3 regions of the Kosakonia radicincitans DSM 16656 genome follow, and region 2 is predicted to be linked to each of the others. Evidence: predicted binding sites of a transcription regulator. Region 2 holds the regulator's gene; each other region holds the start of a gene.
The links. Region 2 encodes PhoB, which activates phosphate uptake and scavenging genes when phosphate is short. Its sites were predicted from a motif close to CTGTCATAAAACTGNCNNAT; they were not measured.
Positions count from the first base shown of each region.

Region 1: a site for PhoB is predicted at 1,851-1,870, ahead of pitA (inorganic phosphate transporter PitA). Genes of this name have one in related genera too.
Region 3: a site for PhoB is predicted at 1,643-1,662, ahead of phnC (phosphonate ABC transporter ATP-binding protein). Genes of this name have one in related genera too.

Region 1 is NZ_CP018016.1:241,233-244,513, forward strand. It holds gene uspB (universal stress protein UspB) at 1-204, shown strand, start outside; gene pitA (inorganic phosphate transporter PitA) at 282-1,778, opposite strand; gene Y71_RS01120 (BaiN/RdsA family NAD(P)/FAD-dependent oxidoreductase) at 2,007-3,197, shown strand.
Region 2 is NZ_CP018016.1:4,394,036-4,397,316, forward strand. It holds gene phoR (phosphate regulon sensor histidine kinase PhoR) at 1-858, opposite strand, end outside; gene phoB (phosphate response regulator transcription factor PhoB) at 880-1,569, opposite strand; gene sbcD (exonuclease subunit SbcD) at 1,771-2,973, shown strand; gene sbcC (exonuclease subunit SbcC) at 2,970-3,281, shown strand, end outside.
Region 3 is NZ_CP018016.1:1,200,388-1,203,668, forward strand. It holds gene phnD (phosphonate ABC transporter substrate-binding protein) at 1-713, opposite strand, end outside; gene phnC (phosphonate ABC transporter ATP-binding protein) at 749-1,594, opposite strand; gene Y71_RS06020 (hypothetical protein) at 1,750-2,370, opposite strand; gene Y71_RS06025 (ABC transporter substrate-binding protein) at 2,705-3,281, shown strand, end outside.

The DNA.
Region 1 (3,281 bases), 1.7 Mb from region 2:
GATGGCGGCGGCTTTTTTACCGCGCACGGCCAGCCCAGTAAGCAGATGCGTCTGGTTTGGTATATCTATGCCCAGCGCTACCGCGATCACCATGATGACGAATTCATCCGACGCTGTGAGCGCGTTCGCCGCCAGTTTATTTTAACCAGTTCGCTGTGTGGTCTGGTGGTCATCAGCCTGATTGCGTTGATGATTTGGCATTGAGCGCTGCGTGCGCTAATCAGAGAATAAAAAAAACGGACCAGTTTCCTGACCCGTTTTTTTATTGCGCCTGCGCTGCGTTAAATCAGATGCAGCGAGAGCCAGTACAGTGCGCCGGACAAAATAATCGAGGCTGGCAGGGTGAAGATCCAGGCCATCAAAATATTGGTTACGGTTTTGCGCTGCAAACCGCCGCCGTCGACAATCATTGTCCCGGCCACGGAAGAGGAGAGCACATGCGTGGTGGAAACCGGCATCCCGGTATAACTTGCCAGCCCGATAGATACCGCTGCAGTCATCTGCGCAGACATTCCCTGAGCGTAGGTCATACCTTTCTTACCAATTTTCTCGCCGATGGTGGTCGCCACGCGGCGCCAGCCGATCATTGTGCCGATACCTAACGCCAGCGCTACCGCCATGATGATCCAGATTGGCGCATACTCAATGGTGCTCAGCATATCGCCTTTCAGTTTCTTCAGCAGACGCTGGTCGTCCGTGCTGATCTCCGGCTGCTTCGCCACTTTATCCGTAATATCGGAGAGGCAGAGCATAATACGGCGCAGCTGGCTACGCTGCTCCAGCGGAATCTGCTCGTAGTTTTCGATACCGGTCAGCATCACCTTCGCACGATCCAGCGCCACAATTGCGCGACCCGGATGGCAGTGGAACTCGCCAGGCTGCGTGTTCACTTCTTCCGGTGCCGGAATCAGCGGATCAACGCCGGTGGCTTTTTGCAGCAGCGCCGGATGTTGCTGGAAGTAAGTTTCTACGTTGTTGACGGCATCACGCGTACGAGTGATGTCATAACCTGACGCGTTCATATTCACCACGAAGCCTGCAGGCGCAACGCCAATCAGCACCAGCATAATCAGGCCGATGCCTTTCTGACCATCGTTCGCGCCATGGGAGAAACTCACGCCGATAGCGGAAAGAATCAAGGCGATACGCGTCCAGAACGGCGGCTTTTTCTTACCATCGATCTTCTCGCGTTCAGCTGGCGTCATATGAATACGCGCGCGTTTTTTGGTATTGCTCCAGTAGCGGCGCAGGATAAATATCAGACCACCAGCAATTACCAGCCCGACAATCGGCGAAAGGATGAGGGAGGCGAAGATATCCAGCACTTTCGGGATATTTAAGGCATCCACTACTGAAGTACCGGACATCAGCGCATTAGTTAAACCAATGCCGATAATCGCGCCAATCAGAGTGTGGGAGCTGGAAGCCGGCAGACCCAGATACCAGGTACCAAGGTTCCAGATAATCGCCGCCAGCAGCATGGAGAAGACCATCGCCAGGCCGTGCGCGGAGCTGACATTCAGCAACAGATCGGTTGGCAACATATGCACAATTGCATAGGCAACGCTTAACCCGCCCAGCAAAACGCCGAAGAAGTTAAACACCGCCGCCATCACAACCGCCAGCTGAGAACGCATAGCGCGTGTATAAATTACGGTTGCCACGGCGTTTGCTGTGTCATGGAAGCCATTGATTGCTTCGTAGAACAGAACAAAAACCAGAGCAAGCAAGAGTAATAACCCGGTATGAAGATCCAGGCCAGCAAACAAATGTAACATAGGACGTTAAGCCATTTTGAGGACATGAACGCGGCGCATTATCAGGGACATTAGCGGTGTCGGCAAAGTGAAATATGTATTTTTTTTGACATTATTTCTTACATTCCGCTGAAACTTTAAAATTATCGTATATTTTTCAATGTCATGTTGTTTTTAGCTCTCTTCGCGCTGGTGTGACCAGCGTGAACTCTTTACAATCCGCCACGATTTTTTGATGAGGGTGCAGGTGTGGAAAGGTTTGATGTCATTGTTATCGGCGCGGGTGCGGCGGGTATGTTCTGTGCGGCGCTGGCCGGGCAGGCGGGCTGTCGTGTGCTGTTACTGGACAACGGCAAAAAACCGGGGCGCAAAATCCTGATGTCCGGCGGTGGTCGCTGCAATTTCACTAACCTTTATGTCGAACCCGCAGCCTATTTGAGCCAGAACCCGCATTTTTGTAAATCTGCTCTCGCGCGTTATACCCAGTGGGATTTTATCGATCTGGTCGGCAAGCACGGTATCGCCTGGCATGAGAAGACGCTGGGACAACTTTTCTGCGACGATTCGGCGCAACAGATTGTCGATATGCTGGTGGCAGAGTGCGAAAAAGGCAATGTCACACAGCGCCTGCGCAGCGAAGTGCTGAGCGTAACGCGTGATGATCAGGGTTACACGCTGCAACTGAATGGCGACAGCGTGCAGGCTGCGAAGCTGGTCATTGCTTCCGGCGGGCTGTCGATGCCGGGGCTTGGCGCTTCACCGTTTGGCTATAAAATCGCCGAACAGTTCGGCCTGAAAGTGCTGCCGACACGCGCCGGTCTGGTGCCTTTTACCCTGCATAAGCCGCTGCTGGAGCAGATGCAGACGCTCTCCGGCGTGTCAGTGCCTTCGGTTATTACCGCTGAAGACGGCACGGTTTTCCGGGAAAATCTGCTCTTTACCCACCGCGGGCTTTCAGGTCCGGCAGTTCTGCAAATTTCCAGCTACTGGCAGCCAGGCGAATTCGTCAGCATTAACCTGTTACCGGAGTGCGATCTGGCAAGCTTCCTGGATGAACAGCGCGAAGCGCACCCGAATCAAAGCCTGAAAAACACGCTGGCGATGCAGTTACCGAAACGGCTGGTTGAATGCTTGCAGCAACTGGGGCAGATCCCGGATGTCACGCTGAAGCAGCTCAACAGTCGCGAACAGGAGTCACTGGTCGAGTTACTCACGCACTGGCGCGTTCAACCGAACGGCACGGAAGGGTACCGTACCGCGGAAGTGACGCTGGGCGGCGTTGATACCCACGAACTCTCTTCCCGCACGATGGAAGCCCGCAATGTGCCGGGGCTCTACTTTATCGGCGAGGTGATGGATGTCACCGGCTGGCTGGGCGGCTATAACTTCCAGTGGGCGTGGTCCAGCGCATGGGCCTGCGCGCAGGCGCTGGCGGAGTAATCTTTCCGCCGTAAACGACGGCGTTGCCAGAGGGGTGAATCGCACTACCGGGTTCATCCATCACTATCATTTTTGGTGACTTTC
Region 2 (3,281 bases):
CAGGCGCAGCATCATCGGCACATCGATGGTTTCATTTGGCGGCAGCGTCGGCGCCGCTTCAATCTTCGACAGCGTCAGCAGCTGGCGCACCAGCCCTTCCATCCGCGATGTTTGCTCACGCATGGTATGCAGCGCTTTTTCGCGCGGCGCGCCTTCCAGCGCCTGCTCCTGCATCATCTCCAGGTAACCTTGCAGCACCGTCAACGGCGTGCGCAATTCATGGCTGACGTTAGCGAAAAAGTTACGCCGCGCGCCTTCCAGTTGGTGCATCTGCGTAACATCGCGCGCCACCAGCAGCAGTTGCTGCTCGCTGTAAGGCATCACGCGGATCTCCAGATGGCGCCCGCTGTTCAGCACCAGATTCAGTGGCCGGGTAAATTCTTGTTTTTTAAGATACTGCGTGAATTCAGGGTAGCGCAGCAGGTTCAGGATGTTCTGCCCGTTATCATCCGGCCAGCGCAGCCCCAGCAGCTGTTGTGCCAGGCCGTTACACCAGAAAATAGACCCTTCTTCGGTGGTGAGGATCACCGCATCCGGCAGAGATTCCGCACCGCTGCGAAAGCGTTTGATGAGATTACCCAGCTCGCGCCGCCGCTTTTTATTACGCATCTGCATCTGGTGCAGCCCGTATAACAGCGGCTCCCAGCTTCCCGTGCCGGGCGGTGGAGTCATACTTTTATCGACCCACAACCACCAGGAGAGGCGCAGTAAATTCCAGAAATGCCAGATCAGCAGCCCGGTTACCGCGGCAAATAAAAACCAGGGCAGGTAACCGAAAATCGCGCCGAGTATAAAAGCAGGTAGACAACAAAGGAGGAGCTCCAGCACCAGCCTTTTCCATGACAGCCGTTCCAGCACGCGTCACACTCCTGTCAAATTTCAGAAACGGGTCGAAAAACGATATCCCGTGCCGCGCACTGTTTGCACCATACGATCGTGACCGCTGTGTTCCAGCGCTTTGCGCAGGCGACGAATATGGACATCAACCGTTCTGTCTTCGACGTAAACATTGGTTCCCCAGACATGGTTCAGCAGTTGTTCACGACTGTACACGCGTTCCGGGTGGGTCATAAAGAAGTGTAAGAGTTTAAACTCCGTCGGCCCCATATCCAGCGGATTTTCGCCGGTCATCACGCGATGCGAAGAGGGATCGAGGCTAAGTCCCTGCATTTCAATCACTTCTTCCACCGCCATCGGCGAAATACGGCGCATAACCGCTTTAATACGGGCAACCAGCTCTTTCGGTGAGAAGGGCTTGGTAATGTAATCGTCCGCACCGGTTTCCAGACCGCGTACACGATCTTCCTCTTCGCCACGCGCCGTCAGCATCATCACCGGAATATCGCGGGTCATGGCCTCGCGTTTCAGGTGCTTAATAAACTGAATACCGGAACCGCCAGGCAACATCCAGTCCAGTAAAACCAAGTCTGGCCAGGGTTCGTTAAGTTGGTTCACCGCACTGTCATAATCTTCAGCTTCTACCGGTTGAAAACCATTTTGCTCGAGCACAAAGCACACCATTTCACGGATCGGTGCTTCATCTTCAACGACCAGAATTCGTCTCGCCATAATTCGCCCTGTTTTCTCGTATAAGTCGTCAGTTTGTATAGCGGCGCCATTATGCGTCAGTTTTATGACAGATTTATGAATAACATGACCACCAGATGACCCTGCCCGCAGCATTATGACAGCGCGAATATTCACGCAGTTAATGTCTCTAACACCCTGAATGTTATAATCGCGTTTATCCATTTTCGCCACGGAATCGCTATGCGCATTATTCACACTTCAGACTGGCATTTGGGTCAGAACTTTTACAGCAAAAGCCGCGCTGCAGAACATGACGCCTTTCTCGACTGGCTGCTGAATGCCGCAGAGCAGCACCAGGTGGACGCCATTATTGTTGCAGGTGATATCTTTGATACCGGTTCTCCGCCCAGTTATGCCCGCGAGTTATATAACCGCTTTGTGGTGAAACTCCAGCAAACCGGCTGCCAGTTAGTGGTGCTGGCGGGCAACCATGATTCCGTGGCAACGCTGAACGAATCAAAAGAGATCCTCGCTTACCTGAAAACCACCGTGGTCGCCAGTGCCGGCGCCGCACCATTCTGGCTCAATCGCCGTGATGGCACGCCCGGCGCCGTTTTCTGTCCGGTACCGTTTTTACGCCCGCGTGACATGGTCATCAGCCAGGCCGGATTATCAGGGCAGGAAAAACAGCAACATCTGCTGGCGGCTATTACCGATTACTACCAGAAGCAGTATGACGCCGCCTGCATTCTGCGCGGCGAGCAGGCGCTGCCGATTATCGCCAGCGGCCATTTGACCACCGTCGGTGCCAGCAAAAGTGACGCCGTACGTGACATCTATATCGGCACCCTGGATGCCTTCCCGGCGGAGAATTTCCCGCCAGCCGACTATATTGCGCTTGGACATATTCACCGCGCGCAGAAAATTGGCGGCCTGCAGCATATTCGCTACTGCGGTTCACCGATCCCACTGAGTTTTGATGAAACCGGAAAGCGTAAAAGCGTCAATCTGGTCACGTTCAGCGATGGCAAGCTGGCGGAAGTTACCGCGCTCGACATTCCGGCCACGCAGCCGCTGGCCGTAATCAAGGGTGATTTCGCCGAGATTTGCCGCCAGCTTGAGCAGTGGCGCGATGCGTCCACCGACACGCCAGTCTGGCTGGATATTGAAATTGAAAGCCGCGAATATCTGGCTGATATGCAACGTAAAATCCAGCAAGTTACCGAAGATTTGCCCGTCGAAGTGTTGCTGGTGCGCCGCAGCCGCGAACAGCGGGAGCGGATCCTCGCCGGAGAGCTGCGGGAAACGCTCAGTGAATTGAAAGTTGAAGAGGTCTTCGCCCGCCGCCTGGCGCAGGAAGAGATCGACGAGATGCAAACGGCGCGCCTGCAAGCCTTGTTCAGTGAAGCGCGCCAGGCGCTGGATGCGGAGAAAGAGGCATGAAGATCCTCAGTTTGCGGTTAAAAAACCTCAACTCGCTGAAAGGCGAATGGAAAATCGACTTTACCGAAGAGCCGTTCGCCAGCAACGGTTTGTTCGCCATTACCGGCGCGACGGGCGCAGGGAAAACCACCCTGCTCGATGCTATTTGTCTGGCGCTGTACCACGAAACACCGCGCCTTAGCACCCTGTCACAATCGCAAAACGATCTGATGACCCGCGATACTGCCGAGTGCCTGGCGGAAGTGGAATTTGAAGTAAAAGGCATTGCTTACCGCGCTTTCTGGAGCCAGAGCCGCGCGCGCGGTCAG
Region 3 (3,281 bases), 2.6 Mb from region 2:
ATCTCTTTCATCAGATTCGGGTGATCCATGCGGATCAGGCGGTTAAAGGCGCCCGTGCTGTAGCCGGTATTATAATCGCCAACCATTGACGTCCAGGTGACCGCGCCCGCGAACTGGCCGTTCAGCACGCCGAGGATGTCCTGCTCATGACCGCCAGAGAAGGTAACGCTGGAGAAGTAGTTGTTGTATTTGTTGTCGGCATTGCCGCCGAACTTCTGTTTGAACGCGTAGTTCGGGATCAGGTAGCCGGAGGTGGAATCCGGGTCCGCAAAGCCGAACGCTTTGCCTTTCAGATCTTCCAGCTTTTTGTACGGGCTGTCGGCTTTCACGATCACCACGGAGTGGTAACCGCGCGATTGATCTTTATCGTCAACGGCGATGCCCACGATATCGACCGCTTTCGGGTTGTTGATATACACCGAGGCGTAAGAGGAAGGCGACATGCTCAGTACCACGTCAACTTTCCCGCCCAGCAGCCCCTGGATCACACCGGAGTAGTCAGAGGAGTTGCGCAGTTTGGTATCGACGTTCAGCTCTTTATCGAGAAACTCTTTCACACACTGGTTATCGCCGATTTGCTGGGTCGCGTTCTGCCCGCCCAGAATCCCCAGATTCAATTCCTTCGGCTGCTCAGCGGCAGAGGCCTGCCATGCCAGCAGAAGACCTGTCATCAATGCAGATAAACGTAATGCGCCAGAAATAGGGTTTTTCATTGTCATTGCCTGTGTTGTCTCATTGGAAGGAATAATTAATGCAATTGGCTGATTTCATCGCCGTACAGCACGTGCAGAACATCCTGTGTCAGCCGGGAAGGGTGGTCATCGAAAATAATGCATCCCTGCGCCACGCCGATAACCCGCGTGCAGTACTCTTTCACCAGCTCAACAGAGTGCAGGTTGACCATCACGCTGATGCCCTGCTGGCTCACTTCGCGCAGCACGTCCATGATGCGCTGGGTATTTTTCGGATCCAGCGAAGCGACAGGTTCGTCCGCCAGTAATAACGAGGGGTTCTGGATCAGCGCCCGGCAAATCGCCACGCGCTGCATCTGCCCGCCGGAGAGCGTCTCTGCACGCTGTAACGCATGCGGCAGCATGTTCAGCCATTCGAGCAGGGCGATGGCTTTCGCGCGGTCTTCGTCGGTGAAAACTTTAAACAGCGATTTTAGCGTTGATGTCTGGCTCAGACGCCCAAGCAACACGTTGGTCAGCACATCCAGGCGCGGAACGAGGCAGAAGTCCTGGAAAATCATGCCGCACTGGCTGCGCCACTGATTGAGCGCACGGCCTTTCAGACGTGAGACATCACGCGGCTCGCCTTCATCATCGGTGTAACTTAAGATCTCGCCAGCGCTGGCGCTGTGCGTGCCATTCAGTACATGTAAAAGCGTTGATTTACCCGCGCCGGAACGGCCAATCACGCCGACCATCTCGCCGCTGTGCAGATCGAAACTGATATCGTCCAGCACGGTCTGATGCTCGTTATATGATTTGCGCAAGTTCCTGACGCTCAGCACCTTTTGTTTCGGCACGGTGTTTAATTGATGCAGAGGCGAATAGGGGTGTTCAGAAAGTTCTGCCAACGCGCTGTTCATAAGTCTTCCGGTTTTTGTCATTCAACTGGCGACCATTAACGGCACAACAGATGATCGTTTTATGACGAACAGGCGAACAAATAATGAACGCGAAGGTTTCGCTTAAGGTTGGGCAGGCCACCGCAGGCTGCGGTGGCGGGTAGCTGAGGCGATGTTTATATCATGCGGATAATCAGACACGCTGCGCCCCAGGCGCCTTCTACCCCTTCGTCATGAATTTCCGAAGTGACCTGGTAAACGTGATAACGGTCAGCGATCTGTTTCCGTACGTAGTCTTCCACGCGCGCAAATTTCTGCGACACCTTCTCCGCACCGCTAAGCAACTCACCGTCGGCGGCGGAGTAGTAATAGGCGAAGGCGCCAAATTTAATGGAAGAGGTTTCGCGGCTGATTTTCAGCACTGAGGTAATACGCTCGATATCGTGATACCAGGTGGAGGGGCCGCCGGGCTGGTTTTTCACTTCAATAACGGCGCGCGGCTGGGATTTTCCCCACCACAGCAGAATATCAAAGCGCCCATTCAGCCGCGCTTTAAGAGGTTTGGGGCCAGGCGCGATAGCCTGCGCATGTTCCATCGAACTGCTGCCATTACTCTCGATGGTAACGAATTTCGCCCCTTCCATTTCGCTCAACTCTTTGGCGATATAGGTGGTCAGCATGTACTCCGCGGCTGTCCACACCCAGTATCCACCTGACATTTTCCGGTAATCTTCATGCGCTTTCTCAATCCCGGAAATGATTGCGCCGCTGATAACGTCCGTTGCCACTGCTGCCATTGCGTTGTGATCTCCTGAAAGTTTGCGATCAGCATACGCTTGTATCGGTATATCGATGGGGCGATATAAGACACTAAACGGGGTATTTTTACGTTATTTCACACGACGTTATTTTCTTCTTTCTGGCTATTTTTCGGCACGAGAAGGCGGACAGAGCATGATATTAAGCGGATATTTACGGTTTTTTTTGCCTGCTATTTTCCGCGCGGAAACAGCATATATTTAAATCACGTCACCGTCACAAAAGTCAGAAAAAACAAGCAACTTTATTGCATCGGTTGGCGCACGGTCTATATGTTAATTTTGTGTTTCAAAAACAATACCAGGGGGTTGTATGGAAGGGAAGATTGCAACGCTGGCCGCCGTTCTGGCCACCGTATTTGCTGGCTCTGCGCTGGCGGCGGTGCCTGCGGGCTATCCGGCGGAGTATCAGAAAATCGTCGATGCCGGGACGAAAGAGGGCAAAGTCGTTATCTATTCGACAACGGATACCAAAGCTGCAGGCCCGCTGATTAAAGGCTTTGAGGAGCAATATCCGGGAATTAAAGTCGAATATAACGATATGAACAGCACCGAGCTGTATAACCGCTATCTCAGCGAGCAGGCCTCCGGCAGCGGCAGCGGCGATGTGGTCTGGAGTTCATCGATGGATACCGCGCTGAAGCTGGCGACGGATTATGCCGCCGAATATGCTTCACCAGAAAAAGAGAAATTACCGAAGTGGGCGGTGTGGCAGCAAAAAGCCTATGGCACCACCTATGAACCGGTGGTGTTTATTTATAATAAACGGCTGATCCCCGCAGGCGATGTTCCCGATTCTCACAGCGCGCTGGCGAAATTAATCGCCGCGCAGAGCGATAAATTCAAAAATAAAGTCACCACCTACGATATTGAAAAGTCCGGCCTCGGTT